One region of the Gemmiger qucibialis genome, then DNA from elsewhere that is predicted to be linked to it. Evidence: predicted binding sites of a transcription regulator. Region 1 holds the regulator's gene; the other holds the start of a gene.
What was found. The regulator NrdR, encoded in region 1, represses ribonucleotide reductase genes. The targets are predictions, from matches to a motif close to CACNANATNTNGTG.

Region 1 (15,930 bases):
CAAAGCTGCCGTCCTCAATCTTGCCGTTTTCTACTTTCAGCTGCAAAATAATGTCATCGCCGCAGCTGGGGTTCACACCCTCCAGCGTCATGTTGGCGCCGGGCAGCGGCTTTTTATGGGCGGGGTAGAGGTTGTGGTCGGTCAGCACCTCATTATAAAACGTACTACTCGGCATAACCCATTTCCTTTCTTACGCCGCCCAGCGCCGCCAGAAAGCGGTCAATGTCAGCGGTGGTGTTATAAAATGCAAGGCTGGCGCGTGCGCAGGAACGCACACCCAGATAAGCCAGCAGCGGCTGTGCACAGTGGTGCCCGGCACGCACGTCCACATGGCAGCTGTCCAGAATGGTGGCAATGTCGTGCGGGTGTACGCCATCCACCGTAAAGCTCAGAATGCCGCAGTGCTTGTCCGGGTCATCGCTGCCCAGAATATTCACACCGGGGATCTTCTTCATGCCTTCATAGGCATAGCGGGTCAGGGCCTGCTCCTGGGCGTGGACATTTTCCAGCCCAACGGATTCCAGATAATCAATCGCTGCAGCCAACGCAACCGCGCCGCCTGCATTCACGGTGCCGGCCTCAAATTTGTGGGGCAGCTCGGCATACACAGCGCCATCGCGGGTGACGGAATCGATCATCTCGCCGCCGGTCAAAAACGGCGGCATGGCATCCAGCAGCTTTTCCTTGCCATACAAAACGCCAATACCCATGGGGGCCATCAGCTTGTGGCCGGAGAATGCAACAAAATCAGCATCCAGAGCCTGCACATCCACTTTCATGTGGGGGGCACTCTGGGCGGCATCGACCAGCACAACACCGCCGTTGCGGTGTACCAGCTCGATCACTTTCTCTACCGGGTTTACGCAGCCCAGCACGTTGGAAACATGGCCAATGGCGGCCAGCTTTACCTTGGGGCCGATGACGGCTTCCAGCTTTTCATCCGGCAGGCTGCCGTCTTTTTCGCATTCCAGGTAAACCAGCTTGGCACCGGTCTGGCGGGCAACCATCTGCCACGGCAGCATGTTGCTGTGGTGCTCCATGATGGTGATGACGATCTCATCCCCGGCATGGATGTTGTTCAGCGCATAGCTGTAAGCAACCAGATTGATGCTTTCGGTGGTGTTGCGGGTAAAGATGATCTCGGCATCGCTGCGGGCGTTCAGGAACTTGCGTACCCGCTCGCGGGCGGTCTCGTAACGGTCAGTCGCCTCCACGCCCAGTTCATACAGGCCGCGCAGGGGGTTGGCGTTGGCCTGCTCGTAAAATTCTTTCTCTGCCTGCAAAACGCTGGCCGGGCGCTGCGCGGTGGCGGCGCTGTCCAGATAGGCGACGTCCTGCTGCATCAGCAGGGGAAAGTCCTTTTTATAATCCACAAAATCAAAGCTCATCGGTGTGCGCCTCCATGAATTTGTGTGCTTCTTCCGCCAGTGCCTCCGGCAGCAGGTCAACTACGGCCTCAATGCGGGCGCGGGCCAGCAGGCTGCGGGCAGCCTCTTCAGGAATGCCGCGGCTGGCGAGGTAGAACAGCATCTTTTCGTCCAGGCGGCCGATGGTTGCGCCGTGGTTGCCTTCCACATCCTCTTCGCCGCACAAAATCAGCGGAATGGTCTGGTTGACCACGCCGTCGCCCAGCAGCAGAACGTTCTCCTGCTCCTGGCCCTTGGCGCCGGAACCGCCGGGCAGCAGGTCAATGCTGCCGCGGAACAGCTTGAATGCCTTACCGGCCAGTACGCCGGTGGAATCCATCTCGCAGGTGGTCTTTTTGCCACGGTGGCGGGCTACATAGTTCATGTCCAGGCGCTGTTCGCCCTGGCCCAGGTAGCCGATCCTGGCGGTAAAGTTGCTGCCTTTGCCGATCAGATCGGCGGCAGCACCGGCATACAGCTTGCCGGAACCCAGTTCCAGCTTGGTCAGCTCAAAGCTTGCGCCGTCTGCGCAGGTGGTGCCGATATCACTCAGGCAGGTAAAGCCATTATCCAGTACCTGCACCATCGAAAGCTTGACCACAGCGCCAGCCTCGGCCTTGATCTTGATCTGCAAAGCGGCCAGGCCCTCGCCAGCGATCTCATTGCGCAGGATCACAGCCACCTGCATGGTGCTGCCAGCCTTGGCTTCCAGGTACAGCCGGTCCCCGGCGGGGGTGCCGGGCTGGTAGGTATAGGTGATAACCGCGGGGGCATCCATCACTTCGTTTTCGCCCAGGGTCAGGTACTCTGCTGGGCTGTTGGCCAGAAAACGGTCAACGTCGGTGCCCATGCCGGTCTCCATGGCCCAGTCCTGTGCAGCGCTGCTGCGGGCCAGCTGTGCGGTCTGCACAAAGCTGGGGGCGGCACCCACGGCGGGGGCGTTTGCTTCCAGCCGGGCTGCATTCATTTTCAGCCAGTTCCACGTCAGAGCGGGAAGCCGGTTGACGGTCATTGTTTCATTTGCCATACTCCCAACTCCTTTGCTCACCCAATGCTGCCCTTCATCTCAAGGCGGATCAGGTTGTTCATTTCCATTGCGTATTCCAGCGGCAGTTCCTTGGAAACATTATCCGCAAAGCCGCTCACGATCATGGCGCGGGCTTCCTCTTCGGGGATGCCGCGGCTCATCAGGTAGAACACGGCGTCATCACTGATGCGGCCAATGCGGGCTTCGTGGCCCACGTCAGCATCGGGGGTGCGCACGTCCATTGCGGGGATCGTGTCCGAACGGGAGATGGTGTCCAGCATCAAAGACTGGCAGGAAACCGCAGCCTTGCTGTTCTTGGCATCCTTGTTAATGACCACCGCGCTGCGGAAGGTGCTGATGCCGCCGTCCTTGGAGATGGACTTGGTGTTGATATAGCTGGAAGTATCCGCGCCGGTGTGAACAACCTTGGCGCCGGTATCCAGGTTCTGGCCATGACCGGCGAAGGTTATGCCGGTGAACTCCATGCGGGAGCCCTTGCCCTTCAGGATGGTCATGGGGTACAGGTAAGAGGTGTGGGAGCCAAAAGAACCGGAAACCCATTCCATCACGCCGCCCTCTTCTACAATGGCGCGCTTGGTGTTCAGGTTGTACATGTTCTTGGACCAGTTCTCAATGGTGGAATACCGCAGCTTGGCGTTCTTGCCCACAAACAGCTCCACGCAACCGGCGTGCAGGTTGGCCACATTGTACTTGGGGGCAGAGCAGCCCTCGATGAAATGCAGCGAAGCACCCTCGTCCACAATAATCAGCGTGTGCTCAAACTGGCCAGCGCCGGGGGCGTTCAGGCGGAAATAGGACTGCAGGGGAATCTCCACATGCACATGCGGCGGAACATACACAAAAGAACCGCCAGACCATACCGCGCCGTGCAGGGCGGCAAACTTGTGATCCGTGGGGGGAACCAGGTGCATGAAATGGGTGCGGATCATCTCGGCATAAGGGCCGTGCATGGCGCTTTCCAGGTCGGTGTAAATAACACCCTGCTCCGCAACCTCTTTTTTCACGTTGTGATATACCAGCTCGGAGTCATACTGTGCGCCGACACCGGCCAGGCTGTCACGCTCGGCCTGGGGGATACCCAGCTTTTCAAAGGTATCCTTGATGTCGGTGGGAACTTCGCTCCACTTGGCGCTCATTTTGGTGTTGGGGCGCACATAGGTGATGATATCATCCATGTTCAGCTCATCAATCGGCGGGCCCCACTCCGGGATACCGGTCTTATTATAGATCTCCAGAGATTTCAAGCGCAGCTCCAACATCCAGTCGGGGTCGTTCTTCTCACGGGAAATCTGCTCTACAATGGCGGGGGTCAGGCCAGCGTCTACCTTGTAGGCGTCTTTTTCCTCATAGCGGAAATCATACAGGCTGCGGTTAATGTCCTCAACCTGAGATTTTTCGCGTTTTGCTTCGTTTACTTCTGCCATATAATTCTCAGGCCTCCGCCATCTTTTCAAAGCGCTCGTAGCCGTTCACATTGATCTCTTCCACCAGGCTGCCATCGCCGTTTGCAGCAATCTTGCCGTTGACCAGCACGTGGGTGTAATCAACAGACAGCGCATCCAGAATGCGGGTGCTGTGGGTGATGATCAGCAAAGCGCCGTTGTGGTCTTTCTGGTATTCTTCCACGCCTTTGGAAACCAGGCGCACGGCGTCAACGTCCAGGCCGGAGTCCGTCTCGTCCAGAATGGCGAGGGAGGGCTTGAGCATCATCAGCTGCAAAATCTCGGCCTTTTTCTTTTCGCCGCCGGAAAAACCAACGTTCAGGCTGCGCTCTGCGTAAGAAGCATCCATCTGCAAAATGTCCATGCAGCGGGCCAGCTCTTTCTTGAAGTCATAGTAACGCACATGGCCGACCTTCTGCTGCAATGCGCTGCGGATAAAGCCTTCCAGCGTCAGGCCGGGAACTTCCAGCGGCTCCTGGAAAGAAAGGAACATGCCGGCCTTGGCGCGCTTATCGGTGGATTCATGGGTGATATCCTCGCCCTTGAACAGGATCTGGCCACCGGTCACGGTATATTTGGGGGCACCCATCAAAACATAGCCCAGGGTGGATTTGCCTGCGCCGTTGGGGCCCATCAGCACATGGGTTTCGCCCTTGTTGATGGTAAGATCCACGCCGTGCAACAACTGTTTGTCTTCCACGCGTGCGGCCAGACCGGTTACGTTCAAAACTTGCTCTGCCATAAAAACTGCCTCCTGCTCGCTTTATAATAAGGTGAGCGTTTGTATTTCAAAAAGCCGCAGGCAAACCCGCAGCTTGGTTCGGCGTCCGGTGCAGCCATCCGTTTGCAGCGCAAAGCAGGCAGGCGGCGGTGTGCCGGGCACCTTTGTTATTTTCATATCCTATAAAAACTCTAGGATTAACGGTGCTTATTATATTCCAACAATTTCTTTGCGTCAAGGGCAAACCGCAAAAACTGGTACAAACCCTGCAATTTTGCACCAAAAATGGACGAATCGGGCGATTTTTGGCGTTCGGTGACCACAGAAATGGCGGTTAGGCATAACAAATGCGAGCCGGCCCCGCCCACCGCTTTCCAATCAGTGTTGGCCGTGGCTGCAGCGGTTATGCAAAGGGGAACCCCACAAAAAAAGAAGAGCCTTACCGGAAAATCCGGTAAGGCTCAGCCAGTGCCGCCGACCGGGATCGAACCGGTACGATGTTTCCACCGAGGGATTTTAAGTCCCTTGCGTCTGCCAGTTCCGCCACGGCGGCTAACTGTATGGTATTGTAACGCAAAACGGGGGAATTGTCAATCCGCAAAGCCCTGCCGCCCAGAGTGTAAAAAAGCGAATGGTTTATTTGCGGCGAACGGCAAAGCAGCTCACTTCATGTGGCAGTGTACCCGCTATTTTATGGCAATACCGCATAATTCTAAGTGCCGATACGGCGAGCGAGGTGCGGCAGATGCCAAGCCAAAAGCGCAGATAATACTGGATGCTGCAAAGGTGAGCGCCGCCAGTGGCGGAAACAGCGAACCGAAGCAGGGGCAGCGGTCGCAGAGTGCGAGGGGCTTTTGCCCCCGAAGCACGATGCGGGTACCGCAACCCGACATTATCGAGCATTTTGGCAACGCAGATGCCGTGCCGCAGCTGCCGGAGCGGTGCTTAAGCCGCAAGGCGGGAATTGTGCGGTGTTGCCTTATATGTGATGTGTTTTTGTATCCGCCCACATCACACATCTTTCATATCGTGCGGTGCGCCGCCGCCGACACGGGGAATCGTGCAATGCCGCAGGTAATGCAGGAACATCAGAGAAGAGATGCTCCAGGTCAGAGGGTATGCCCAGAAGATGACCCCGATATCATGGATAAAGTGCAGCGTTACCGTAATGTAAGTAATGCGCAATGCGCACCAGACCGCCAGCATAACGGCCATGGGCACAATGGGGCGGCCCAATCCGCGCAGGATGCCAGCGCAGCAGTGGCTGAACGCAAGCAAAAAGTAGAACAGCGCAATGGTGTGTGCCTGCCGCACGCCAAAGGCGACCACATCGGCCTCGCTGCTGAACGCACCAATCAGCCAAGGCGCCAGCAGGTAAACCGCAACGCCGACGCACTCGGCCAGCGTAATCGAACAAATCACGCCAAAACGCATACCCTTGCGCACGCGGTCAGGTTTGCCCGCACCCACATTCTGGCTGACAAAAGTGGCCAGTGCCATCGAAAAGCAGGTGACCGGCAGGAAAGCAAAACCTTCCACCTTGCTGTAAGAGCCGCACCCGGCCATGGCCAGTGCGCCAAACGAGTTGATGTTTGCCTGCACAATAACATTTGCCAGCGAGACGACCGAGCTCTGGATGCCGGAGGGCAGGCCCTGCAAAATAACGCCATGCAGCATGGGGCCGTCAAACCGAACCTTGCGCCAGCTCACAGCCCAGGCTTCCTTGCTGCGCATCAGCTTGGAGAATGCCAGAATGGCACTGACTGACTGGGAGATAATCGTGGCAAATGCGGCCGCAGCCACGCCGTACCCCAGTACGCCGATAAACAGTAGGTCCAGCACAATGTTAATGAGCGATGCTGTAATCAGGTACTTCATAGGGCTGCGGCTGTTGCCGACCGATTGCAGAATGCTGGCACCCACATTGTACATGATCACTGCAATGGAACCCAAAAAATAGGTGCGGAAGTAGGCGACCGAGTTGCCGATAACATTCTCCGGCGTGCCCATCCAGTGCAGGATCTGCGGGGTCAAAATCACGCCCACAACCGTCAGCACCGCCCCGGCGGCCAGGCCCAGCGCCACCGTGGTGTGGATGGCTTTTTCCAGGCTCTCCCAGTCCTTTGCGCCAAAGTAGCGGGCAATCAGCACACCGGCACCCAGCGCTACGCCGTTCACAAAGCCGGTCAAGAGGAAAATCAGGCTGCTGGAAGAACCAACTGCCGCCAGCGCCTCGCCGCCCAAAAAGTTGCCCACAATCAGCGAGTCTGCCGCGTTGTACAGCTGCTGGAACAAATTGCTGATAAAAATAGGGATCGCAAACAGCAGCATGCCGCGCGCTACACTGCCTTCGGTCAGGGAATTACTCTTGTTTTGCTGTGCCATCTTGTTTTGTTACGCTCCTAAATCTATGTTTTCTTATGGCAACACCGCACAATTCCCGCCTTGCGGCTTAAGCACCGCTCCGGCGGCTGCGGCACGGCATCTGCGTTGCCAAAATGCTCGATAATACACAAAGTATTATCTGCGCTTTTGGCTTAGCAGCTGCCGCACCTCGCTCGCCGTATCGGCACTTAGAATTATGCGGTATTGCCTTATATCTTACACCAAATTTAGATAAAATGCCATTAAACAACCAAAAGCAGCGGCAAGCCAAAGCTGCCGCCGCTGCAAAATTATGTTTGCGCCGCTGGTAAATATTATGCCTGCTGCCCGGTTGGAACATATTGCAACACGTTTTCGGAAACATGGGTGTTGAAAAATTGGATCAGCGGTCCCAGGCAGAACGCACAGATCAGGGTGCCCAGCCCCAGCAGCCCGCCCAGCAAAAAAGCCAGTAATGCGCACAGCGTATCCGTAAAAAGGCGGCAGCAGAAATAGGGGAGTGGCGTGTGGTCCCGCAGGCCCAGCGCCAGGTAATCATACGGGGCAACCCCCAAATCGGAGGTCTGGTGCAGCGAAATGCCAAGTGAGGTGCACACCACCGCTGCAGCCACCCACGCCAGCTGTGCGGGCAGGGTAGCGGCCTGTGCAAAATGCACAGTGAGGAAATCATAGAAAAACGTGATGATAAACCCACAGCAAACGGCATTTGCAACGGTGCCAAAGCCGACATATCTGCGGCCCCAAATCATCTGCATCGTGAAAAATACCGCGTTATAAATCAGGTTCTGTACGCCAAGGGGCAGCCCGGCAAGCTCCGCAGAGCGGATGTTGAGCGCGTTGAAAGGGTCGTTGCCCAGATGGGCAAACTTGAAAAGGGCAACACCAAGGCTGATGATCACAATGCCCACCAGCATACCGGCCACGCGCCGGAAGGTGACATGCTGTTCCATAACTGTACTCCAGTTGTGCTGCCCGGCCGGACAAAAGTTGAGCTCATGAATAAATATGCGTACAACTTATTACAACAAAAGTGTAACATGTCAACGCTGAAAGGTCAATATAGAAATCTATGGCTGGTTATCCATTCTTCTTTACCTGCTTTTGGGCCAAAAACCGCCTGCTTTTTGTGGGAAAAATTTCAAAACTGCTTGTATATTGTGGCCGTTTCGTTTATACTAATATGTATATCTGAAAACTGTATGCTCTGTGCATACAAGCGGACACAAGAGGGAAACGTACTTGGACCTGCCCTGTGCGCGTGTAGCACCATGGCAGCCCACGATCTAGGGGGAAATGATTATGGCAAATTATTTTGAAATGTCCAAAGACCAGCTCCGTGCAGAAAAGGCTGCGCTGGAACAATCCTATGCCGAGTTCAAGGCCAAGGGCCTTAAGCTCAACATGGCCCGCGGTAAACCAGGCCCTCATCAGATGGACCTGGCCATGGATCTGCTGAAAATGAGTGACTATACCACCGAGGATGGCTATGATGCCCGCAATTATGGCAACTTGGAAGGTTTGGAAGAAGCCCGCGCCCTGTTTGGCGATGTGATGGGCGTTAAGCCCAGCGAGGTTTTTGTGGGCGGCAACTCCAGCCTGCAGCTGATGTACAACCTTATCAGCATAGGTCATACCTTTGGCTTCCCGGAATCCCCCTGCCCGTGGTCCCAGGTGGAGCACCGCAAGTTCCTCTGCCCGGCCCCCGGCTATGACCGCCATTTCAAAATCACCGAGGAGTTTGGCTTTGAGCTGATCACGATCCCCATGACGCCGGACGGCCCCGATATGGATATGGTGGAAAAGCTGGTTGCCGAAGACGACACCATCAAGGGCATCTGGTGCGTACCGCAGTACTCCAACCCCGATGGCTATGTCTACAGCGATGAAACCATCCGCCGCTTTGCATCCATGAAGACCGCTGCCCCGGATTTCAAGATTTTCTGGGACGAAGCCTACATTGTCCACCACCTGACCGATGAAATCATCGAGACCCCGGTGCTGCTGAATGAAAGCAAGCAGTATGGCACCGAGGACCGCGTTTTCATGTTCACCTCTACCAGCAAGATCACCTTCCCCGGCGCTGGTGTTTCTGCCTTGGCATGCAGTGAAAAATCTTTGGCTTATATCTGCAGGCGCTTCTCTGTCATGATCATCAGCTATGACAAGATGAACCAGCTGCGCCATGTCCGCTTCCTGAAGAACAAGGACGGCGTGCTGCAGCATATGGCCAAGCATCGCCGCCGCCTGGTGCCCTGCTTTGACGCAGTCAAAACCACCTTTGCCCATGAGCTGACCCCCTGCGGCGATATCGCCCACTGGACCAATCCCAAAGGCGGATACTTCATCAGCCTGTATGTCATGCCCGGCTGTGCCAAGCGTGTAGCCCAGCTCTGCAAGGACTGCGGCCTGACCCTGACCGGCGCCGGCGCAGCGTTCCCTTATGGCATTGACCCGCAGGATTCCCACCTGCGCATTGCCCCCACTTACCCCAGTCTGTCTGAGGTAGAAACCGCATCCATGCTGCTCACCGTCTGCGTGCGCCTGGCTGTGGTCGAAAAGCTGCTGGCAGAATAAAATAAGCAGCCATCCTATCATAGTTAAAACAGGTACGCCCGGTTTTCCCGGCCGGATGCGCCTGTAAAAAAGGGAAAAAGCCGCCTGCTTTCCGGCAGGCGGCTGCTTCCCTGCATGGCGGTGTGTGGCAACGCGCATACGCCGGTAATAAAACCCCGCCCGTGCCGGTGCGCGGGCAATGTTTGGAGGTACATATGAATAAGAGAGGGAAGTCGTGGCATCTGATTGTCACGGCGCTGCTGATCGTCGTGTTCTCGTTTACCGCCCTGTTCGGCGTGAGCTACACATACGGCGATACCAAGAACGTCTACATCAAGGGCGCGGAGGATATCCGCTTCGGTATCGACATCCGCGGCGGCGTGGACGTGACGTTCATGCCGGCTGACGGTGTGGAAGCCACCGATGACCAGATGACCGCGGCCAAAACCGTCATCGAAGACCGTCTGGTCGGCCTTGGCATTACCGACTATGAGGATTATGTGGACTATAACAAGGACCGCATCATCGTCCGTTTTCCCTGGAAAACCGGCGAAACCGACTTTAATCCCCAGACCGCCATTGACGAGATCGGCACCACCGCCGAGATGGTGTTCCGCAAGGGCTCTACTGCCGACGGCGAAGAGATCCTGAGCGGTGACGATGTGACGTCCGCAACCGCAGGCTACAACCAGGAAAACGGTTATGTTGTTCAGCTGCAGTTCAGTGCTGACGGTGCCAAAAAGTTTGCTGAGGCCACCACCGAGCTGGCAGCCCAGTCCAACGGCACCATCTCCATCTGGCTGGACGGCGAGAACATCTCCACCGCTACCGTCAAGACTGCCATCACGGACGGCAACGCTGTGATCGAAGGTTCTTTCACCCAGGACCAGGTCACCGCGCTGGCAAACCAGATTAACTCCGGTTCTCTGCCTTTTGCCCTCTCGGCCGAAAGCTTCTCCACCATCAGCCCCACCCTGGGCGCTAAGAGCCTGGATGTGATGGTGCTGGCCGGCATCATTGCCTTTGCCTTTGTGGCTCTGCTCATGATCGTGCGTTACCGTCTGCCCGGTACCATTGCGGTCATCTCTCTGTTTGGCCAGGTTGTCGCCACGCTGGCATTTGTTTCCGGTTACTTCACCGTGTTCAATGGCTCCACGCTGACCCTGCCCGGTATCGCCGGTATCATCCTTGGTATCGGTATGGGCGTTGACGCCAACGTTATCACCGCTGAGCGCATCAAAGAAGAGCTTGGCAACGGCAAAACGCTGGATGGCGCTATCGCCAGCGGCTTCAAGATGGGCCTGACCCCCATCATTGACGGCAACGTGACCATCGTCATCGTTGCAGCCCTGCTGATGGGTGCTTTTGGCCCCACCGATGGCTTCTGGGGCAAGGTGTTCAACCCCATCTTCTTCATGTTTGGTCCTTCCACGGCTGGCAGCATCTACTCTTTCGGCTTCACGCTGCTCACCAGTGTTCTGCTCAACTTTGTCTTTGGCGTGTTTGCAACCCGCATTATGATCCGTGGTGCATCCCGCTGCAAGGTGTTCCGCAACCCCGTTCTGTATGGCGGTTCCAAGGATGGCAAAAAGACTTACAAGTGCCCCAACATCAACTTTGTCGGCAACCGCAAGAAGTTCTACACCTTCTCCGGCGTTCTGGTTGCCGTGGTGCTGGTGTTCAGCTTTGTCTTTGGCGTTACCATGGATATCGAGTTCAAGGGTGGCGCTATGGTTACCGTTGGCTACCAGGGCGATGTTGATCTGAACAATGTCAAGCAGACGGTAGCCGCCGAGCTGGGCCAGAGCAACCTGACCGTACAGACCGGCACTGATGTTTCCGGTGCACAGACCCTGACCATCAACCTGCCCGGCAGCGAGACCCTTTCCACCGAGCAGTTGGACAGCATGATCGAAACCCTGAACACCACCTACCCGGACAACCAGTTTGTCCAGCAGGAAGTCAGCAACGTCAACCCCACCATCGGCAACGAGTTCCTGGCCAAGAGCGTTGTGGCTGTTGTGGCTGCCTGCGTGCTGATTTTGGTGTACGTTGCCGTGCGTTTCCGCCGCATTGGCGGCTGGTCCGCCGGTGCCATGGCAATCGTTGCTTTGCTGCACGATATGTTTGTTGTGTACGGCGTCTTTGTTCTGCTGCGCATTCCCCTCAACGGCAACTTTATTGCAGCTATGCTTACCATTCTGGGCTACTCCATCAACGATACCGTTGTTATCTATGACCGTATCCGCGAGAACACCGGCCTTTACGGCAAAAAGATGTCCCTGCCGGAGCTGGTCAACCTGTCCATCAACCAGAGCTTTGGCCGTTCCATGATGACCAGTATCACCACCTGCATTGCACTGGCAATCGTCTGCGTGGTGTCCATTATCTTCAAGCTGGACAGCATCTTCACCTTTGCGGTGCCGCTGCTGTTTGGCATGGTCAGCGGTGTTTACAGCACCATGTGTATTGCAACCCAGCTGTGGGTCAGCTATAAGACCCGCAAGGCTGCCCCCGCCCCCAAGAAAGCGTAAACCAGGAGGAACTTTGCTATGCGTTGCCCGTACTGCGGTGCCGATGAATCCAAGGTAATTGATTCGCGCCCCACGGAGGACGGCGAAAAGATCCGCCGCCGCCGCGAGTGCCTTTCCTGCAAAAAACGCTTTACCACCTATGAGATCGTGGAAACTGTGCCCCTGATGGTCATCAAAAAAGACCGTTCGCGTGAAGTGTTCGACCGCCAGAAACTGCTCAACGGCATGCTGCGCGCCTGCGAAAAGCGCCCTGTCAGCTATGAGCAGCTGGATGCCGCCGTCAGCCGCATTGAACAGGTGCTGCTGAACTCTTACGACAGGGAAGTGACCTCCGTCTATATTGGGGACCTTGCCATGGAGCAGCTGAAAAAGATGGACGACGTTGCCTATGTGCGCTTTGCTTCCGTCTACCGCCAGTTCAGCGATGTCAACACCTTTATGGATGAGCTGAAAGACATGCTGGATTCCCGCGCCAAAAACGGCGGCATGCAGGGCTAAAATGTGCCCGTAAAGCACTGCTCCAGCTGGTCGATCTGCGCCAGCACCCGTGCAGCTTCCACCGCAAGGTCGGCCTGGTTTTCCGGGTTGGCATACTGCGACAAAACCGCCATGGTTTCGTTCATGCGATCCAGCGCGTTGCGGCGCACCAGCAGCCCCAGCTTTTTGCTGGCCTGCCTTGCACTGTGCGCGGCCTGCCGGAAAGCCTGCTGCGCCTGCGGGTACTGCTGCGTCAGTGTCTGCGCATAAGCGCTTTGCACCTGGGCACGCAGGCTGCCCGCAGTGGCGCTTACATACTGTTTGCAGCCAAGCAGCACCGCCGCCAGCAGGACCAGAATGGCGATGGCATACCAGTTGCGCTTCATTCAAAAACCACCTGTACTTTCCGGTTTTTCAGACCGCCCGTTCTGGGCGGTCTTTTTTTGTATCACAACGCAGCTTTCCTTATTGCCAAGGTAAGCCAGTACCTCTGCCCGCCGCATCCCGCGCCTGGCAAGGTCGGTATCCAGCCAGGCTTCATTGCGCCCCAGCTGGGCCAGATTTTCGGGGTAAACTTCCTGGTCTACCAACAGCGGCAGCAGCGGGCTGTCGTCCGCCATTTTTTGCGCGGCGCTGATGCTCCCGCTGGGCTCCACCACACCCCATACTACCTGCCGCGGGTCAAAAATATCCTTGCCGCGCAGCGCTTCCATCAGATCGCCCGGCGTCATGCGCAGATGCCGCAGTGCATCCTGCCGGATCTGCCCATCCTGGATTACCGTCACCGGTCTCCCAAACAGCAGCGCCGCATAGCCGGGCAGGTAATAGGCGGCGGTTGAGTTCAATATTTCCAGCGCTGCAATCAATAAAATCGGCACCAGGCTGGAAAGCAGCGGCAGATCCGGCTCATCAATGCAGATGGAGGCAACATTGGAAATCATGAACGTTGTTACCAGCTCGGATGGCTGCAATTCCCCCAGCTGCCGCTTGCCCATCAGCCGCATGGCAAAAATAACCACAGCATAAATAATTACGGTATGCAAAACCGATGCAAGCATAAAAACACCTCCTGCGTTTATCCCTGCCGTTTTTGGGTCACACTGAACAGCAAGGGAAGGTGATTACATGACAACTGCGGATAACCAGCCGCTGGGGCAGGCCCTTGCTGAAAATCAGGCGTTTCTGCAAACTATGTTTGGCGGCTCATCGGATTTCTATACCAAAAGCTTTACGATTTGCGGCTGCCGCTGCTGCATCGCCATGTTTGCGGGGCTTTCCTCGCCGGAAAAACTCTGCATCATGGTGCTGCACGCACTGGGTCAAGGCGTGCCGGGCTGCAAGGCCGGGCCGCAGCTGGTGCAGTACCTGGCAGAGCAAAGCTGCCTACCCACAGAGCAAACCCCCATCACCACCCGTACCCAGCTGGTGGAAGCCCTCGCCGGCGGCATGGCCGTGCTGCTGGTGGAGGGCAGCGGCCAGGCGCTGGCGTTTTCCACCCAGGATATGCCGGGCCGCAGCGTGACCAACCCCAGCGGGGAAGGCAACATGCGCGGCCCGCAGGATGCCTTTACCGAGCACCTGCGCAATAACATTTCCCAGCTGCGCCGCCAGTTCCGCACCGGCAGCTTTACGGCGGAGATCTGCACCGCCAACACCCGTGCCAAAACCGAGTACGCCATTTGTTATGATACCGCCCTGGCCCCGGCGGATGTGGTGCAAACCCTCAAACAGCGGCTGGCCGGGGTACAAATCCCCGTCCTGCTGGACAGCACCTATTTTGCCTCGTTCCTCAAGCAGGACAAGCTCAACCTTTTCCCCGCGGCAGCCTATACCGAGCGCCCGGCCACCGCCTGCGCCCGCATCTGTGAGGGCAAAATCGTTATCCTTGTATCCGGCAGCCCGCTTGCCATGGTGGTGCCCAGCTTTTTTGCCGAGCACTTTGAATGCCTGGACGATTATTCTTCCGGCGCAGTGTTTGCCGGTCTCATCCGCCTGCTCAAATATCTGGCGTTTTTGCTGGCGGTGTTTGGGCCAGGGCTGTATGTCATGGCGGTCAGCTTTGCGCCGGAGCTGATCCCCGTGCACCTGCTGGCCAAACTGGCCCAGGGCGAAGCCTCCACGCCGCTACCGCCCATGCCGGAAATGCTGGCCGTGACCCTGCTGCTGGAAATTGTGCGTGAAGCCGGGCTGCGCGCCCCCAAATCCATCAGCCACACCGTCAGCCTTGTGGGGGCGCTCATCATTGGCGAAACCGCTGTCTCGGCGGGCATCATCAGCGTGCCGGTGCTCACCATGGCCGCGGCGGCCACCATCGCCACCCTGGCAGTCCCGGCGCTGTATGAACAGTCGATTCTGTTCCGCTTTGCGGTCATACTGCTGGCGGGACTGTTCGGTGTGCCGGGGCTGGCCTGCGGGGCGCTGCTGATTCTGGCCATGGCCTGCGGCAGCGACCCGTTCGGTTATGATTATCTTTACCCGCTCATGCCGCCGGGCAAGGCAGCCTTGCGGGATGGTTTTGTGCGGGCCATCTGGTCCCGCCTGGCACAAAAAGGGGAGGTGCTGCCGCGCCATGCAAAAGAGTAATGTGGATTTTTACCCCGTGCTGCTCCTCAGCATTCTGGCCGATACGCTGCTGCGGCTACACACCGGTTATTGGGCGCGGGCAGGGCTGCTGGCTCTGCCCGCCAGCGCGGCGGTGCTGGCCGCTGTGCTTCTGTTAGTGTCGACCAGCTGGCAGGGAAACGCCCTGCTGCAAAAAGTTCTCTGTGTTTTGCTGGCAATCAGTTCAGCATTGGAAATTCTGCGCCTGCACGCCCTGTTTGGCAGCGTGTACCCCGGTACACTGGGGCTGGCGGGCACCTGTTTTGTCGTGCTGGCACCGGTCATCTACCTCCGGCGGGAGCCCGCCCTGCGCCAGACGGCCAACGCCTTGTTGGTGTTCGGTGCCGCGTGTATGGCAATCATGGTACTCTCGGTCGCGCCGCGCCTGCGTGTACCCAACCTGCATGCGGCACCGCTGACAGGGCAGGACTGGCAGGCGGCGTTTGTTTCTCAGCTGGCGCTCCCGCCGGAATATCTGCTGTTTGCCCTTTGGCCTCCGCAGCCCGGCCAGCGCTGCCGCAAGGCAGCAACATTTGCCGCGTCAGCACTGGGCTTTGATGCCGCGGTCCACCTGCTGCTGGAGCTGTTTTTTGGCGCGGCCATGCCCACCCGCCAAACCCCGGTGCAGGGGGCTGCACAGTGCGGGGCGCTTTCAATTTTTAACCGGCTGGAATGGCTGCAAATTTTGCTGTGGTGCATGGTAGTCACGGTGCGGCTGGCACTGTACCTGTATGCCATGGTGGAACTGTGGGGTGGCCGCGCC
Region 2 (15,930 bases), on a different contig from region 1:
GTGCGGGCTGCCATACGCGGCAAAATGGCTGCCAAACGCCGCCGCACAGGGCTTTACCCAATCGTTTTAAGGAGTAACCACATTGCAGATGGAAAATAAAAAACGCATGCCCCAGCAGGCCCCCCAGGCCAAGGCAGACAAGGCCCCTGCGGAGCAGGATACCGCCCTGGTATGGGGCAAAAACCCCGTGACCGAACTGCTGAAAAGCGAAGCCGGGGTGGACACCCTGCTGTTGGCCGACAGCATGGAGCCGCGCATGGCCGGGTATTATACCGCGCTGGGCAAAGCGGCCGGGGCGGTCATCAAGCGTGTACCCGCCGGCAAGCTGCAAAAGCTGTGCGGTACCCAGGACCACCAGGGGGTGGCGGCCTGGGCTGCCCGCATCCAGTATGTTGGCGTGGAGGAACTTTTGCAGATCGCAAAAGACCGCGGCGAACCGCCGTTCCTCGTGCTGTGTGACGGTATTGAGGACCCCCACAACCTGGGCGCAATCCTGCGCAGCGCGCTGCTGTGCGGTGCCCACGGCGTGATCATCCCGCGGCGCGGCGGCGTTGGCGTGACCGGCACGGTCATGAAATCCAGCGCCGGGGCAGCTGCCCGCATCCCGGTGGCGCGGGTCGCCAACCTGCCGCAGGCCATCCGTGACCTGAAAAAGCAGAACATTTTTGTTTACTGTGCCGACCTGGGCGGTGCTCCGCTGGAAAAGACCGATCTTTCCGGCCCGGTGGCGCTGGTGCTGGGCAGCGAGGGCGCAGGCCCCGGCGCGCTGGTGCGCAAACTGTGCGATGCCGCCGTTACGCTGGATATGGCCGGTGGCAAAACCGGTGTGGACAGTTATAACGTCAGCGTGGCCGCCGGTATTTTGATGTACAACATCATGCAGCGCCGCAAGTAACGGCTGCGCAAAAAAAGGAATCCCATACCAAAGGGGAGAACAACATGCCAAGCAAACGTACAAATGATTCCGTGGACCGCATTCTGGAAGAGCTCAGCCATGAGCAGGCCGAACGCGGCATCCGGGATAGTGTAACAGACCGCCAGGTGGATGCCATCCTGCAAAGCCTGGGCCACGGCAGCATGGAGGAATCCTCCGGCGGCGGTTCGGCATTGGGGCCCATCCAGAAAGAGGACCTGCCGGATATCACGCTGGGCAAAGGCAATAATTTTAACACCGAGGACCGGTTTTCCACCGCTGTGCTGGACGACCTGCTGGGCGATCTGCCCAGTATGCGGGCTGCCAAAAAGAATAAACCCGGCCCCGCTGCCCCGGCCCGCCGGCCTGCTTCTGTGCCGGAGCCGCGCCGCATGCCGGAAGTTGAGCCTAAAGTAGAAAAACAAAATAATATACAAACTGTACAACCGACTCAGCCGGTGCGCTCGGAACCTGTTCCGCAGCCTGCCCGCCCTGCCCCGGCACAAACTGCGCCCCAGCAGCCGGCCCCGCAGGTACAGCCAGAGACAAAACCGGCCCCGCAGCCGGAACCAAGACCGGCGGATGCAACATCAGGGGATACCACCCGCACCAGCATCATTAAAGCCTTTTTGGGCCGCATGGTGCCGGAAGCGGACAGCAAGTCCTTGGATGCAGGCAAAAAAGATTTTACCAACTTTTTTGGCACCAGCGTGGCCGTTGTTCCGGATGATATGAAGTCCGAGCAGGAGCGCCAGCAGACCCCCAAGAAAAAGGGCTTATTTGGCTTTGGATATGCTACCGATACCGGGGAGTTTGAGCCGATCAATGTTTCGGTCAGCGGCAGGGTGGAAAACCAGAGCACCCAGCAGCTGGAAGAACAACTGCCCCGGTCGCAGGATGTTTTGCCACAGGATGAACCGGACGAGATGGAGCTGCGCGAGCAAGAGCCGCCCCGCCACTACGCTGCAAAGAAAAAAGGCTTTTTTGCCAGCCTGTTCGGCGGCAAAAAGCACGATGTCTATGACGAGCTGGAATCCTATGACCCGTATGAGGGCGAGCCGGATACAGCCCCGGTAGAAAACTGGGAGGTTCCGGAACAGCCCCGGGAGGAGCCGGAAACAGAGGAAACGGGCGAGATGCCCCGCCTGACCGCTACAAACGCAGGGCTTTCCATCTCCGGGCGGCAGACTTCCCAGTTTGCCGCCACAGGCAAACCGCTGCTTCCGAAGGATGAGCCGGCCCCGCAGCCGGAACCTCAGCCCAATGTTTACCGCAAAAATAAAAAGCGGGATACCGTGGAGTTCACCCCCCGCAAGGAGCGGGAACGCACCATGCCGTTCACTCGGCCTGCCCCCCGCCGCGAAGCGGAACCCGTGGGCGAGCCGGTCATGACCCCAAACGATACGGTGCAGCCGCAGCCCGCGCCTGCCCCGCAGGCGACCACCGGTTTTACCATGCAGCTGGGGGACGAGCCCGCACCGGAAAGCACCCAGTCGTTCCTGCATGAACTGAACGCAGCCCTGCCGCCGCGCCGCAAAAAGCCTGCGCCCAAAGCTGCCCCCGTGCAGGAAGAACCCGCCAGCGGCGATACCTTTGAGGAACTGCCGCAGGAGCTGGCCCAGACCCTGACCGGGCAAATCCGCCTGAGCGAGATTGCCGAAGGGGTGGAAGAACAGCCGGAAGAACCGAAAAAGCCCGCCCCGAAAAAAGAGGAAGAAAGCTTTGAGGAGCTGATCGGCCCCCTGGTGGATGAAAAGCCCAATACCGCGGAATTTGTGCGCGGCATTGAACAGTCCATCAACCTGGAAAAGATCAAATCGGATTCAAAGGCAAAAACAGAAAAGACCGATACCGATTACCAGGCGGCTGCTCAGTACCTGAGCGACCCCAACGCCGGGGCGGAGCCGGAAGCACCGGAACAAAAAAAGCCCGGCAAAGGCTTTAACATCCTCCGGTTTGCAGGCAAGCCGAAGGATGAAACCACCCCCGATGGCGAAGCGCCTTTTGCCGCACAGGCCGCCGTCCTGCACCGCCACGAATACGAAAGCACCGATGATGCCCCCGTGGTGCGCCATGACTTGGAACTGCGGGTGATGATCACCACCGGCACAGCAATCGCTGTGGGCGCTGCAGCCCTGATTATGATCGTTCTGGGCACTATGGCGGCCACCGGAGCCAATCTTGGCCCGCTGGATACCACAGCCAGCACCAAACCGCTGCTGGTGACCATGCTGATCCTGCTTGCTGCCAGCGCGACCCTGTGCTGGCAGACGATGCTGGGCGGCCTGGCCGGGCTGATCAGCATGCGCCGGGGCAATACCGCAGATACCATGCCCGCCATGGCCGCGGTGGCCTCCATCCTGCAATGTATCATGTTTTTGGCAAAGCCGGAATGGTATAACCCCGCAACCCTCTGCCTGATGACCGGCCCCGCAGCGCTGCTGCTGTGCGGCAACGCTGCAGGCAAGGCAATCGACGCCCACACCATCCGGGATAACTTTACCCTTGTCAGCGCCGGGATGGACCACGCTGTGGCATATCGGCTGAAAGATGCCGGGGTACTGCGCACCGTGACCGCCGGGCTGGCGGAACCGCGCCCCAATGTGCTGGTCAGCCGTCCCACCCGCCTGATGAAAGGCTTTTTGGCGGGCAGCGAATCCCGCCGCACATCGGATAAAAACCAGCAGCAGTTTGCCCGCATCCTGCTGGGCTGCGGCGTGGCTGCATTCCTGTTCACCCTGCTTTACCGCAAGGATGCCGGAACGGCGTTCACTGCGCTGGCCGGTGTACTCTGCCTGGGCGCGCCGCTGGCCGGTACGCTGATCTCCGCCATGCCCATGCGTTTGATGCAGCGCAGTGCCGCGCAGATCGGCGCGGTCATCCCCGGTTGGAAGGATATCCGACTGCTGGGCCGTGTGAACGTGCTGCAGGTCACGGCGCAGGATCTTTTCCCCAAAGGGTGCATTACGCTGCGCGGCATCAAGCCGGTGCGCAAAGAGGATATTGAGCTGGCCATCATCTACTCCGCTTCCATGCTGGCCGATGTGAATACCCCGCTGAAAGATATCTTCCTTGGCATGACGGGCGATAACCGCAAGCTGCTGTGCAAGGTGGAAAACCTGGAAACGCTGGACGGCCTGGGCTATGTGGGCTGGATCAACGGCGAGCGGGTCATGATCGGCTCCCGCCGGCTGATGGATACCTATGATATCCAGCTGCCCAGCATGGAATATGAACGCCGCCATACCGTGAACCAGCGCCGGGTCATCTACCTGGCGGTTTCCGGCAAGCTGTTCAGCATGTTCCAGGTGGCTTATCAGAGCGATCCCGATACCGCCGCCGTGTTGGATTCCCTGCGCCGCGCCGGACTTTCGCTCATTGTGGACTGCGATGACTTTAACTGCGATGAAGCGCTGCTGCAGACTGCTTATAACCTGCCGGTTGGTACCGTCAAGGTGCTGAGCGGCAAGGAACACAAGGCGCTGGAGCCTGCTGTGGCCTGGCTGCCGGAAAGCGAAGGCAACATGCTGCACCTGGGCAGCTTTGCCAGCTTTGTCGGCGGCCTGGAAGCCGCTGCGGGTGCGGCAGAGGGGGAACACCGTTCTTCGATGGTGCTGTCGGCCTCGGTGCTCATCAGCTGCATTCTTGCCATGATCATGGCGCTGGCCGGCGGCCTGGCCGGGCTGCCGCTTCCGGCACTGGCCTTGTATCAGGTCGCTTGGGCGGTTCTGGCCATGATATTCCCCCTGATCCAGAGATATTAAGGGCAATACCGCATAATTCTAAGTGCCGATACGGCGAGCGAGGTGCGGCAGCTGCTAAGCCAAAAGCGCAGATAATACTGGATGCTGCAAAGGTGAGCGCCGCCAGTGGCGGAAACAGCAACCCGACATTATCGAGCATTTTGGCAACGCAGATGCCGTGCCGCAGCCGCCGAAGCGGTGCTTAAGCCGCTAGGCGGGAATTGTGCGGTGTTGCCTAAGGGATATCTGAAAACAAAGAACTGGATTGAGTTTTCGGCTTTTCAGATATATCCAAGCGTTTTTGCGGGAAAAATAAAAACGGGAACGACATAAAAAGGAATGGTGCAACCATGTACCGCACAATTCAACATCAGATGAGCATTGATGACTACCTGCCGCCCTATGAAGGCGAGCTGGTACAGGAGAACCGCTGGGTGCGCCTGGCCCAGGCCATTGACTGGGATGCCATTGAACAGGAGTACAGCGGCCATTTTGCTGCTGGCGGCAAGGTGGCAATTCCGGCCCGCATGGCGTTCGGTGTGCTGGTGATTCGTGCAGCGTGCCGCACAACGGACAGCGAAACGGTGGAGATCGTGCGCGAAAGCCCCTACCTGCAATACTTTTTGGGCTTTGATTCCTTTACCTATGATGTGCCGTTTTCTTCCCGCAGCATGGAGCGGTTCCGTACCCGCATTTCCCCCGCCCGTGTGCGGGAGGCCGTAGCGCTGCTGCGCGGCTTTGAAACCAACAAAGGCAATAAAAAATGAAAAAGGGCCGCATGACTCCGGGCAGCTGCTCCGAACCGTGCGGCCATGTTATGCCCTGCAACCCCAACCTTGCAACAGATAGGAGAATTATGGAAATTATTGTTGATGCTTTTTTGGATGCACTGATCGACGGCGTAAAAATGCTGCCGTTTTTGTATCTGGCATATCTGCTGATCGAATGGCTGGAACGCAACCATGGCGAGCGAATTGAAAAAGCGTTGGCTGGCGGCGGCCACTGGGGCTTTGTGCCCGGCGCACTGCTGGGCTGCGTACCACAGTGCGGGTTTTCGGCGGTAGCGGCCAACTTTTATGCCAGCCGGGTCATTACCCCCGGCACGCTGCTGGCCGTGTTCCTGGCAACATCGGATGAAGCCATCCCCCTGCTGGCGGCGGAGCCTACCCTGTGGAACAAGCTGGGCCTGCTGCTGGTGCTCAAAATCGTGTTTGGCATTGCAGCCGGTTTGGTGTTGGATGTTCCGCTGCGCCGCATCCTGCCCAAAGGGCTGTATGGCGGCTATGAGGGCCATGCCGATGAGGTGGACTGCCACGAAGAACACGAGGAACACAGCAGCATTTTCCTGGCGGCACTGCGTCACACGCTGGAAATTTTTGTGTTCATCTTGGTGTTCAGCTTTATCATTGGGCTGATCTTTGGCTTTGTCGGGGCAGATTCCGCCGCGGCATTCCTGGGCAGTCTGGGCATTTTCCAGCCCATGATGGCCGCGCTGATCGGTCTTGTACCCAACTGCGGTGCCAGCGTACTGCTGGCTCAGCTGTATATGGGCGGGGCTATTACCTTTGGCAGCTTTTTTGCGGGGCTGTGCTCCGGCGCAGGTATCGGCCTGGCTGTGCTGTGGCGTGTCAACCCCAGCTGGAAACAGAACCTGTTCATGACAGGGCTGCTCTGGTTCTGCGGCACCTGCTGCGGTATTTTGCTGCAATGGGTGGTGTAAGAGCTGCCGGCGGCCATAACCCGTAAAATAATAAGTAGGGGACGATGCGGAAGCATCGTCCCCTTTGATATGCTTTGTGGGATGTTGTAGCCAAGGCTTGCGATAAAATTCTATTGTGGCATCTACCGCATGGTTCCGGAACGGTCAAGACCGTTCCCTACGGAGCATTTTATAGTGGGTGATAGAACATAAAACATTCGGTAGGGCGGGGTCACCCGACCCCGCCGAAACCTGGCCCTATTGCATGTTGAAAAATTGTGATGAACCAACAAATTGCTTGTAGGGGGCGGCGCCCCCGACGGACGTATAAATAACAGTGAGCTTGTTTGTGCGCAGTAGAGCGGGGTGCCCTCACCCCGCCGCGGAGAAACCTTGGGCAATACCGCATAATTCTAAGTGCCGATACGGCGAGCGAGGTGCGGCAGATGCTAAGCCAAAAGCGCAGATAATACTGGATGTCTTATCGAGCATTTTGGCAACGCAGATGCCGTGCCGCAGCTGCCGGAGCGGTGCTTAAGCCGCAAGGCGGGAATTGTGCGGTGTTGCCCTTGCCCTATTGCCGCGAACATTGCAAATGATTTGTAGGGGACGATGCTCGCATCGTCCCGCCCGCCGGGCCTTGCCACGCTGCTACCCCCAAAACGTGGGAAGAACCCTGCCGTGCACGCAAAGGCTCTCCCTCCAAATACAAATTTACCCCCAAAACAAAAAACAAACGCCGCAGGGAGCATCACGCACTCCCTGCGGCGTTGTCATTTATATCGTCTCGCCTTCAGCCTCTGCAGCCGGTTTCTTCTTCCCAGTCGCCGAAATCTTCGGCTTTGGCGATGGTGGTAGGGTCCACCTTGCCGTCCTCCGTCAGCTTAACGGGTTCGGTCTTGTCCTGGACCGGATTCACATTCGGCACATCGTTACCACTCTGGATGGGAATGGTAACGCCGTCATCTTCCTGCGCGGGTTCTTCCACCGGGGCAGCAGGCTCCGCTACAGGGGCCTGCTCAGCGGGGGCAGGTTCCTCAATCGGTGCGGGCTGTTCCTCGTCCGGGGCAGGCTCTGCCGCCGGTTCTTCTGCGGGGGGTTCCTCGTCGGCATTTTCTTCGGTTTCGTCCGCATCTTCGGTGCTTTCGGAAGCTTCGCTGTCGTCAAATGCGGAGTCATCCACAATCTGTTCGCTCTCTTCGTCCTGAGCCAGATACTTGCTGACAACATAAACGCCAACACCGATGGCTGCGCCCAGCACAATGGGAATCAGATGAAATTTTGCCATAGTAATTTCTCCTTTCGTGCGCGGGCAACTGGCCCGGCAGCTGTTTGGGGCGGTTGTGCCTGGAACGATTGGCACAACCTTAAGGCAATACCGCATAATTCTAAGTGCCGATACGGCGAGCGAGGTGCGGCAGATGCTAAGCCAAAAGCGCAGATAATACTGGATGTCTTATCGAGCATTTTGGCAACGCAGATGCCGTGCCGCAGCCGCCGGAGCGGTGCTTAAGCCGTCAGGCGGGAATTGTGCGGTGTTGCCTTAAATTAGTGTCAGTATAACACCCTGCGGGGCAGAAATACAAGTCAAATTTGTTAAAAGTTACACAAAATCCAAAAACGCGAACTCGCTGCCTTACATCTTGTGGTCAGCAAACAGCGGGTCATCCTGCCACAGTACGGTGTGCCCGGCGGCGCGGGTGGCGTTCAAGTCAATGATGCGCTGGTTGCCGGAGCCGCGGAACCGCAGCGAAATATCGTGCTGCGCGGGGATAAATTCGCCGTCCACCAGCACATCGATCAGGCTCAGCATCTCGTCCGTCACTTCGCAGCGGGCGTGGCTGGGCTGCAAAAGTTCGGTTTCGTATACATTGCCGGTGTAGCACCAGATGGTTTTGTGGGGGTACAACACCCGTACTTCGTGCAGGAACGGCACCAGCGCACGCTGGTTTTCCGGCTCAAAGGGTTCGCCGCCCAAAAGGGAAAGCCCATCAATATAATCCGGGGCAAGGCTGCCCAAAATTTCATTGCGCACGGCTTTATCAAAGGGCAGGCCATAACCAAAATCCCAGGCAACGGCGTTAAAACATTCCGGGCAGTGGCGGCGGCAGCCGGAAACAAACAGACTGGTACGCACGCCCGTGCCGTTGGCAATATCACAGTATTTTATGGTTGCGTAGTTCACGCGGGGAGCCTCCTTATAACATGCAACACTATATCTTGTATAGTGCTGCGGCAAATCATCACAATAGGCAGGTGCCTTGCACCAGTATACCAGCCGTGCCGGGCAAAAGCAAGTGTCCAGGGAACAATAAAATCACATATCATCGCAGCTTTGAAAAAAGTGCCTATTTTACCCAAAAAGCCAGCGCTTTTTTCGGCGTTTTGTTTTGCAATCTTTTTGAACGTCCCATCGCGCTATATGGCATATATGGGTACTATTAGCAAATTATATACAATATATTGTGGTGTATTGGCTTGACTTTGCCGGGCCGATGCGGTAAGATAAATACGCTCGCCAAAATCATGGAGCGGTTTTGGTGTGGGGTATCAACCCGGCAGCTTTTATTGAGGTAAGGAGATAACAGTTCATGAAGATCATCAAGCGCAACGGCAGCGAGGCCGTTTTCGATATATCCAAAATTATTGCAGCGGTGACCAAAGCCAACAACGTTGTTGCCTCCAACCAGCGCTTGACCAAGGAACAGATCACGGCCATTGCCGACGATGTGGCGCAGGAATGCCAGAGCCGCAACCATGCCATGAACGTGGAGGAGATCCAGGATCTGGTGGAAGACGCCATCATGCAGACCAAAGCGTATGAGGTGGCCCGCAAATATATCACCTACCGCTATGTGCAGAGCCTGCGCCGTACCCATAACACCACCGACGACCGCATTCTGTCCCTCATCGAGTGCAACAATGAGGAAGTCAAGCAGGAAAACGCCAATAAAAACCCGACCGTCAACAGCGTTCAGCGCGATTATATGGCCGGCGAGGTCAGCAAGGACCTGACCATGCGTATGCTGCTGCCTGCCGAGATTGTAAAGGCACATGAGGATGGCATCATTCATTTCCATGATGCTGACTATTACGCCCAACATATGCACAATTGCGACCTGGTCAACCTGGACGACATGCTGCAGAACGGCACGGTTATTTCTGGTACCCTCATCGAAAAACCGCATTCTTTCTCCACGGCCTGCAACATTGCCACCCAGATCATTGCGCAGGTGGCATCCAACCAGTACGGCGGCCAGAGCATCAGCCTGACCCACCTGGCACCGTTTGTGGATATCAGCCGCAAAAAGATCCGCCGCGATACCGAAGCGGAGATGAAGGAACTGGGCATTGATCCCGGTGAAGAAAAGCTCTCCCAGATCGTTGAAGCCCGTCTGCGCGAGGAAATCAAGCGCGGTGTGCAGACCATCCAGTACCAGGTCGTTACCCTGATGACCACCAACGGCCAGGCACCGTTCATCACGGTATTCATGTACCTGAACGAAGCGGGCGAAAACCAGCGCCTGAAATCTGACCTTGCCATTATCGTGGAAGAAATGCTCCGCCAGCGCTACCAGGGTGTTAAGAATGAAAAGGGTGTCTGGATCACTCCCGCATTCCCCAAGCTGATCTATGTGCTGGAGGACGATAATATCCGCGAAGGCACCCCCTATTTCTACCTGACCAAGCTGGCCGCCAAATGCACCGCAAAGCGCATGGTGCCGGACTATATCAGCGAAAAAAAGATGAAGGAATACAAGCTGTCTAAGGGTGAGACCGAGGGCAACGGCGATGTATTTACCTGCATGGGCTGCCGCAGCTTTTTGACCCCCGACCGTTCCGGCACTGGCTGGAACAACGTGGCCAACGCCAAGAACTATGTGCCGGGCAAGCCGAAGTACTATGGCCGCTTCAATCAGGGTGTTGTTACCATCAACCTGCCGGATGTGGCCCTGTCCTCCGGCGGTGAGCCGGATAAATTCTGGAAAATTTTTGATGAGCGCCTGGAACTGTGCCACCGCGCCTTGCAGTACCGCCATAACCGCCTTAAGGGTACCCTGTCCGATGCGGCACCCATTCTGTGGCAGTACGGCGCTCTGGCCCGCCTGAAAAAGGGCGAGCCCATTGATAAGCTGCTGTACGGCGGCTACTCCACCATCAGCCTGGGCTATGCGGGCCTGTATGAATGCTGCAAATATATGACCGGCAAGAGCCATACCGATCCCGCCGCAAAGCCCTTTGCCCTGAGTGTGATGCAGCACATGAACGATAAGTGCAACGAGTGGAAGAACGCTGAAAATATTGATTACTCGCTGTACGGCACCCCGCTGGAATCCACCACCTACAAGTTTGCCAAGTGCCTGCAAAAGCGGTTTGGCATTGTGCCGGGCATTACGGACCGCAACTATATCACCAACAGCTACCATGTGCATGTGACCGAGCAGATCGATGCGTTCACCAAGCTGAAGTTTGAAAGTGAGTTCCAGCGCCTGTCTCCGGGCGGTGCCATCAGCTATGTGGAAGTGCCCAATATGCAGGATAACCTGGAAGCTGTCATCAAAGTGATGCAGTTCATCTATGATAACATCATGTACGCAGAGCTGAACACCAAGAGCGACTACTGCCAGGTGTGCGGCTATGACGGCGAGATCAAGATCGTGGAGGACGACGGCAAGCTGGTGTGGGAGTGCCCGCACTGCCATAACCGCGACCAGAGCAAGCTGAACGTTGCCCGCCGCACCTGCGGCTACATCGGTACCCAGTTCTGGAACCAGGGACGCACCGCCGAAATCAAGGACCGCGTGCTGCATCTGTAAAACGTATAAAGATAATAGAATAAACAAAATGAGGCGTATCCACGATATATGGATACGCCTCATTTTGTTGCTAAGATAAATGAAACGGTTGAATTATAGAGGGGGGTATTCTGATGTATTTGAGGGGAACTTATTTTGGTTGTAATTTATTTATTGTTTTTGGAAATAACTTTGTAATAATATGAATAAACGGAATAGCTCTAAGCGATTGAAAAAACTCAATTCTTGCGATATAATAAATTACACTTACAGTGAAATATATTTCAAACAGATGAGGTGGAAGTATGCTGAAAAATAATATAGAGGTCGATGTAAAGGTAAAATGTATAGAAGCTGCGACCACGCAGGCAAAGCTGGCTGAAGAAGTTGGAACCACGCCGTCCTATGTAAATCGCCTGATAAAGAAGAAAGACGGAATTGTAAATAACACATTTTTGCAGATGTTAGAAAAGCTTGGTTATGATGTAGAACTGACCTATGTGAAAAGGGAAATATAAGGCGAGGAGGATACAGTGATGCGAGGCAAAAGTATAAATCTGTTTCTGATGGATGGTGAGGCCGGTGGCAGAATAAAATGTACACTGGCGAATTGGACAGGTATTGCATATAAAATTCCTCGGACAGAGCTTGACCGCTGCAAGGAACGAGAGGATTTAAAACAGAGTGGTGTTTATTTCCTCTTTGGTACTTCAGACACCACTGGAAAAGGTGTTGTTTATATTGGACAGGCTGGAGCAAGGAAAAACGGTGAAGGTATTCTGAATCGCCTGCAGGAACATAAGAGAAATCCAGAAAAAGATTACTGGACAGAAGCCATCGTATTTACCACATCCAATAATTCATTTGGACCCACTGAGATAAGCTATCTTGAAAACCGTTTCTGTAATTTGGCACTGCAAGCGAATCGCTATGAGGTCAAAAATGGAAATGATCCTACGCCGGGTAATATTACAGAAGAAAAAGAATGCGAACTGGAGGAGTTCATTGATTATGCAAAAGTAATCATGGGAACCTTGGGACATAAGCTGTTTGAACCTATTACCAAGCCAGTTGAAGTAAAAACGGAAGTTGAAGAAAAACAGGCGGATGATATCGGGAAGTTGTATCTGAAAAGAACCATTAAAACAATCGGTACGGTCGAAGCCGTTGGAATGCAGACTGCAGAAGGCTTTGTGGTTTTGGCGGGAAGCCACATCTCTCCATCGGACGATGATACGATTTCGGAAGTTATCAAAGAAAAAAGAAAGAAGACTACTCTTGATGCTGACGGGAAACTGATAGAGAATTTGCTGTTTACCAGTCCTTCCTATGCTGCAATGTTTGTGATTGGCAAGAGTGCGAATGGACTGACAAGCTGGAAGGATGCTGATGGACATACACTTAAGAGCTTGGAATCTAAAATTGATGAATAAATGTTGCGGATGAAGCAACGTTGAAGTTTATAATCCTAAGACTTGTATAAAGCGAATATAGAAAAGAAAAATCTATACCGTAAAGCAACCGCCCGGTACAAATCCTGTACCGGGCGGCTGCTTTATGATGAAATAGCAGAGAATGGCAGAAAGTTACAGCTGGTCGATGGTGGGGTAGCTGTCAATGGCACCGTAGCGCTGCACACTGTAACCGCAGAACCGGTTGGAAAAATCCAGCCACTGGTTCAGCTGGTCCGCCTGCAGAGCAGGCAGGGCGGCGCGGTCCACCCCGTTTTTGTGCAGCTGCCACAAGAACGAGCCGATGAACCCGTCCCCGGCGCCGGTGGTATCCACGGCCTTTACCGGCTTGCTGGCGGAAAAGCCGTGGGCGGTGCGGGTGTAAGCGTGGGCACCGGCGCTGCCGCAGGTGTAGAGCACCAGCTGTACATGGCCCACAAACAGGCTGGGCAGGGCGGCTTCAATATCACTGGTGCCGGTCAGAAATTCCAGCTCTTCGTCCGAGATTTTGACCACATCGGCCAGCGGCAGGAACTCCAGCACCGTGCGGCGCAAAGCATCACGGTCCGGCCACAGCGGAAAGCGCAGATTGGGGTCAAAGTCAATGATAGTCCCGGCGCTGCGGGCTGCGGCAATGGCAGTTTTGTGGGCTTCCCGCATGGGGCTTTCCACCAGGGCAACGCTGCAAAAATGCAGGGCATAGGCGTTGGCAAACAGGCTGATATCCACCTGCTCCGGGGCGTACAGCAAATCGGCTGAGGGCTTGCGGTAAAAACTGAACGTCCGGTTGCCGTCTGCTTCCAGTGAAACAAAGGCCAGGGCGGTGTTGGCTTTGTCCGTCAAACAGATGTGGCTGGTATCAATGCCGCAGGCAGCCAGTTCATCAATGATCTTGTGGCCGAACGGGTCATCTCCCAGCTGGGTCAGCAGGGCAGAATCCCCACCCAGGCGGGCATAAGCACCGCACACGTTGGCGGGCGCGCCGCCCACACGGGGGCTGAAAGAGGGAACCTCGGCAAAGGAACAGCCGGTTTTGGACGGAATCATATCGATCAGCGCTTCGCCGATCGCATACAAGGTATCATGTGCCATGGAATGTCCTCCGTTAAATCGAAAGGGAATACAGGGTGCTGCCTGCGCCGCAAAGCTGCACGGCAACCTTGCCCGCTGCCGGGTAATACCGGGTGGAAAGCACCGCGGCACCGTCGTTCAGGAATATTTCCAGCGAGGAAGCATCCCCCACAACACGCAGGCTGCGGCAGGGGGCATCCAGCACAGCCTTGCGCTCGGTGCGCCCGGCGGCAATCGCTGCATCGGTAAAGCGCAAGGTACAGGTGCGGTCCGCTTCGGTGTAAGTCAGGGTCAGGCCGTTGGCAATGGTCAGGACAAAATCCCCGGCGGGGGAGGCGGTCAGGTCAAAGCAGGGGTCCGTTTCAACCGTTTCGCCGTCTGCCGGCTGGCGGACTTCGCCGCGCAGGGCGTTCAGCTCGGCGGCGGGGGCTTGCAACAGGCGGCCAGTGCCGTCCTGGGTCAACACGCGGGGCAGGGTCAGGCAGTGTTGCCAGCCATACTCCACGGTGGGGTTGGTATAATCGGCATCCGGCATGCCCATCCAGCCAAACTGGATGCGGCGGCCATCCGCGGCGGCAAAGCTTTGGGGCGCGTAATAGTCAAAGCCATCGTCCAGGGCGTGGAATTCGCTCAATGTGCAATCGGTGCGCCAGTCACCCTGCAGGGCAAAGTAACCGCAGCCGTACACGTTCTGGCAGGCAATGCCCTGGGGCGACACCGCCAAAAACCACTGGCCGTCCAGCTCAAACAGGTCGGGGCATTCCCACATGTAGCCAAAGGCTTTGGGGGTAGTGATGGTGTTGATGTGGTTCCAGTGCAGCTTGTCGGCGCTTTCAAACACCAGCACTTCGCCATGGTCGTCCAGTGTTCGGGCACCCAGCACCATATAGTAGCACCCATCCAGTGCAAACACTTTGGGATCGCGCACATGGCAGGTCAGCCCGGCGGGATAATCCTGGTTGTACATCAGGCAGCGCTTGTTGTCCAGATGGATGGCATCGCGGCTAGTGGCAAGGCAGACATTGTGCCCGCGCCCCTGCTTGATGTAGTCATATTCGCCGGGGTGCTTGACATTGCCGGTATAGTACAGGTACAGCATGCCGTCCTCCACCAGAGCGGAGCCTGAATAAACGCCGTGGCAGTCAAACGGTTCGTCCGGGTACAGCATTACGGGCAGGCGTTCCCAGTGGAACAAATCGCGGCTGCGCACGTGCCCCCAGTGCTTGACCCCTCCCGTGGGGTCAAACGGGCCGTACTGATAAAATACATGGTATTCATCGCCAATCTGGCACAGCCCGTTGGGGTCGTTCAGCCAGCCAACCGGGGGCTGAACATGCAGCTTTTGCCGGTGGGGATCCGCCGCCGCGCGGGCGGCCCCAGCGGCTTCCACCATGGGGACAAGACGCTTCAAATCACGCTGCAAGGCATTCATAACAGGTAGCTCCTTATTGATTGAGAGGGGAAAACATCAGGCTTTGGCTTCCTCGGCTTCGGGGGTCCAGATCACCCAGGTCACAGCGAAGGAAACGCCGAAGGAAATTGCCATCATGATGAGGTACTGCAGCGGCATGTGCAGATGCAGCAGGATGCCGAAGATGCCGGTCACGCCAGTGCCGGTGGCACCCAGGCCGGTCACGCTGGCATACAAAGCACCACAGGCACCGCCGACCAGACCGCCGATAAAGGGCTTAAAGTAGCGCAGGTTGACGCCGAAGATGGCGGGCTCGGTAATGCCCATGCAGGCAGAAAGGGCGGAGGGCAGGGCCATAGACTTAACTTTGGCGTTCTTGCTCTTGAGGGCAACGGCAAAAGCGGCACCGCCCTGGGCAACGTTGGCGGCACTGGCCAGGGGCAGCCAGTAGGTGAAGCCAAACTTGGCCAGCTGGCCAAGGTCGATCAGGGTGTACATATGGTGGATACCGGCCACAACGGTGACGGCGTACAAACCGCCCATGATGAAGGAACCGATGCCGAACGGCAGCTGGATCAGGGTCTGAACGCCGTTGATGATGCCGTCCTCCAGCGTGGTGAAGATTGGGCCGATGACAGCGAGGGTGAGATAACCGGTAACGAAAACGGAGACCAGCGGGGTAACAAACAGGTCGATCATGGCAGGCACAACTTTGTGCAGCCGCTTTTCAATCTGGCACATCAGCCACACGGCAATAATAACGGGGATAACGTGGCCCTGGTAGCCGACCAGCGGAATTTTGTACAGCCCGCCAAACACCGATTGGTAGGTCTGCACGCCCTCAGA

Region 2: a site for NrdR is predicted at 8,810-8,823, ahead of nrdD (anaerobic ribonucleoside-triphosphate reductase). Genes of this name have one in related genera too.

What each region holds. Positions count from the first base shown of each region.
Region 1 covers NZ_JAQFEN010000005.1:36,008-51,937, forward strand. The annotation lists gene sufU (Fe-S cluster assembly sulfur transfer protein SufU) at 1-175, opposite strand, end outside; gene PG062_RS09030 (aminotransferase class V-fold PLP-dependent enzyme) at 165-1,388, opposite strand; gene PG062_RS09035 (SufB/SufD family protein) at 1,378-2,433, opposite strand; gene sufB (Fe-S cluster assembly protein SufB) at 2,451-3,878, opposite strand; gene sufC (Fe-S cluster assembly ATPase SufC) at 3,886-4,638, opposite strand; tRNA gene PG062_RS09050 (tRNA-Leu) at 5,087-5,170, opposite strand; gene PG062_RS09055 (MATE family efflux transporter) at 5,629-7,002, opposite strand; gene PG062_RS09060 (hypothetical protein) at 7,116-7,313, shown strand; gene PG062_RS09065 (YczE/YyaS/YitT family protein) at 7,317-7,952, opposite strand; gene PG062_RS09070 (aspartate aminotransferase type Ic) at 8,302-9,576, shown strand; gene secF (protein translocase subunit SecF) at 9,771-12,089, shown strand; gene nrdR (transcriptional regulator NrdR) at 12,108-12,587, shown strand; gene PG062_RS09085 (DUF4363 family protein) at 12,584-12,952, opposite strand; gene PG062_RS09090 (DUF421 domain-containing protein) at 12,953-13,624, opposite strand; gene PG062_RS09095 (spore germination protein) at 13,692-15,149, shown strand; gene PG062_RS09100 (hypothetical protein) at 15,136-15,930, shown strand, end outside.
Region 2 covers NZ_JAQFEN010000001.1:845,673-861,602, reverse strand. The annotation lists gene rlmB (23S rRNA (guanosine(2251)-2'-O)-methyltransferase RlmB) at 89-895, shown strand; gene PG062_RS03875 (hypothetical protein) at 940-4,677, shown strand; gene PG062_RS03870 (transposase) at 5,007-5,423, shown strand; gene PG062_RS03865 (putative manganese transporter) at 5,513-6,376, shown strand; gene PG062_RS03860 (hypothetical protein) at 7,149-7,643, opposite strand; gene nrdG (anaerobic ribonucleoside-triphosphate reductase activating protein) at 7,992-8,540, opposite strand; gene nrdD (anaerobic ribonucleoside-triphosphate reductase) at 8,947-11,172, shown strand; gene PG062_RS03845 (helix-turn-helix domain-containing protein) at 11,457-11,669, shown strand; gene PG062_RS03840 (GIY-YIG nuclease family protein) at 11,688-12,584, shown strand; gene PG062_RS03835 (carbohydrate kinase family protein) at 12,738-13,694, opposite strand; gene PG062_RS03830 (glycoside hydrolase family 32 protein) at 13,708-15,105, opposite strand; gene PG062_RS03825 (PTS transporter subunit EIIC) at 15,142-15,930, opposite strand, start outside.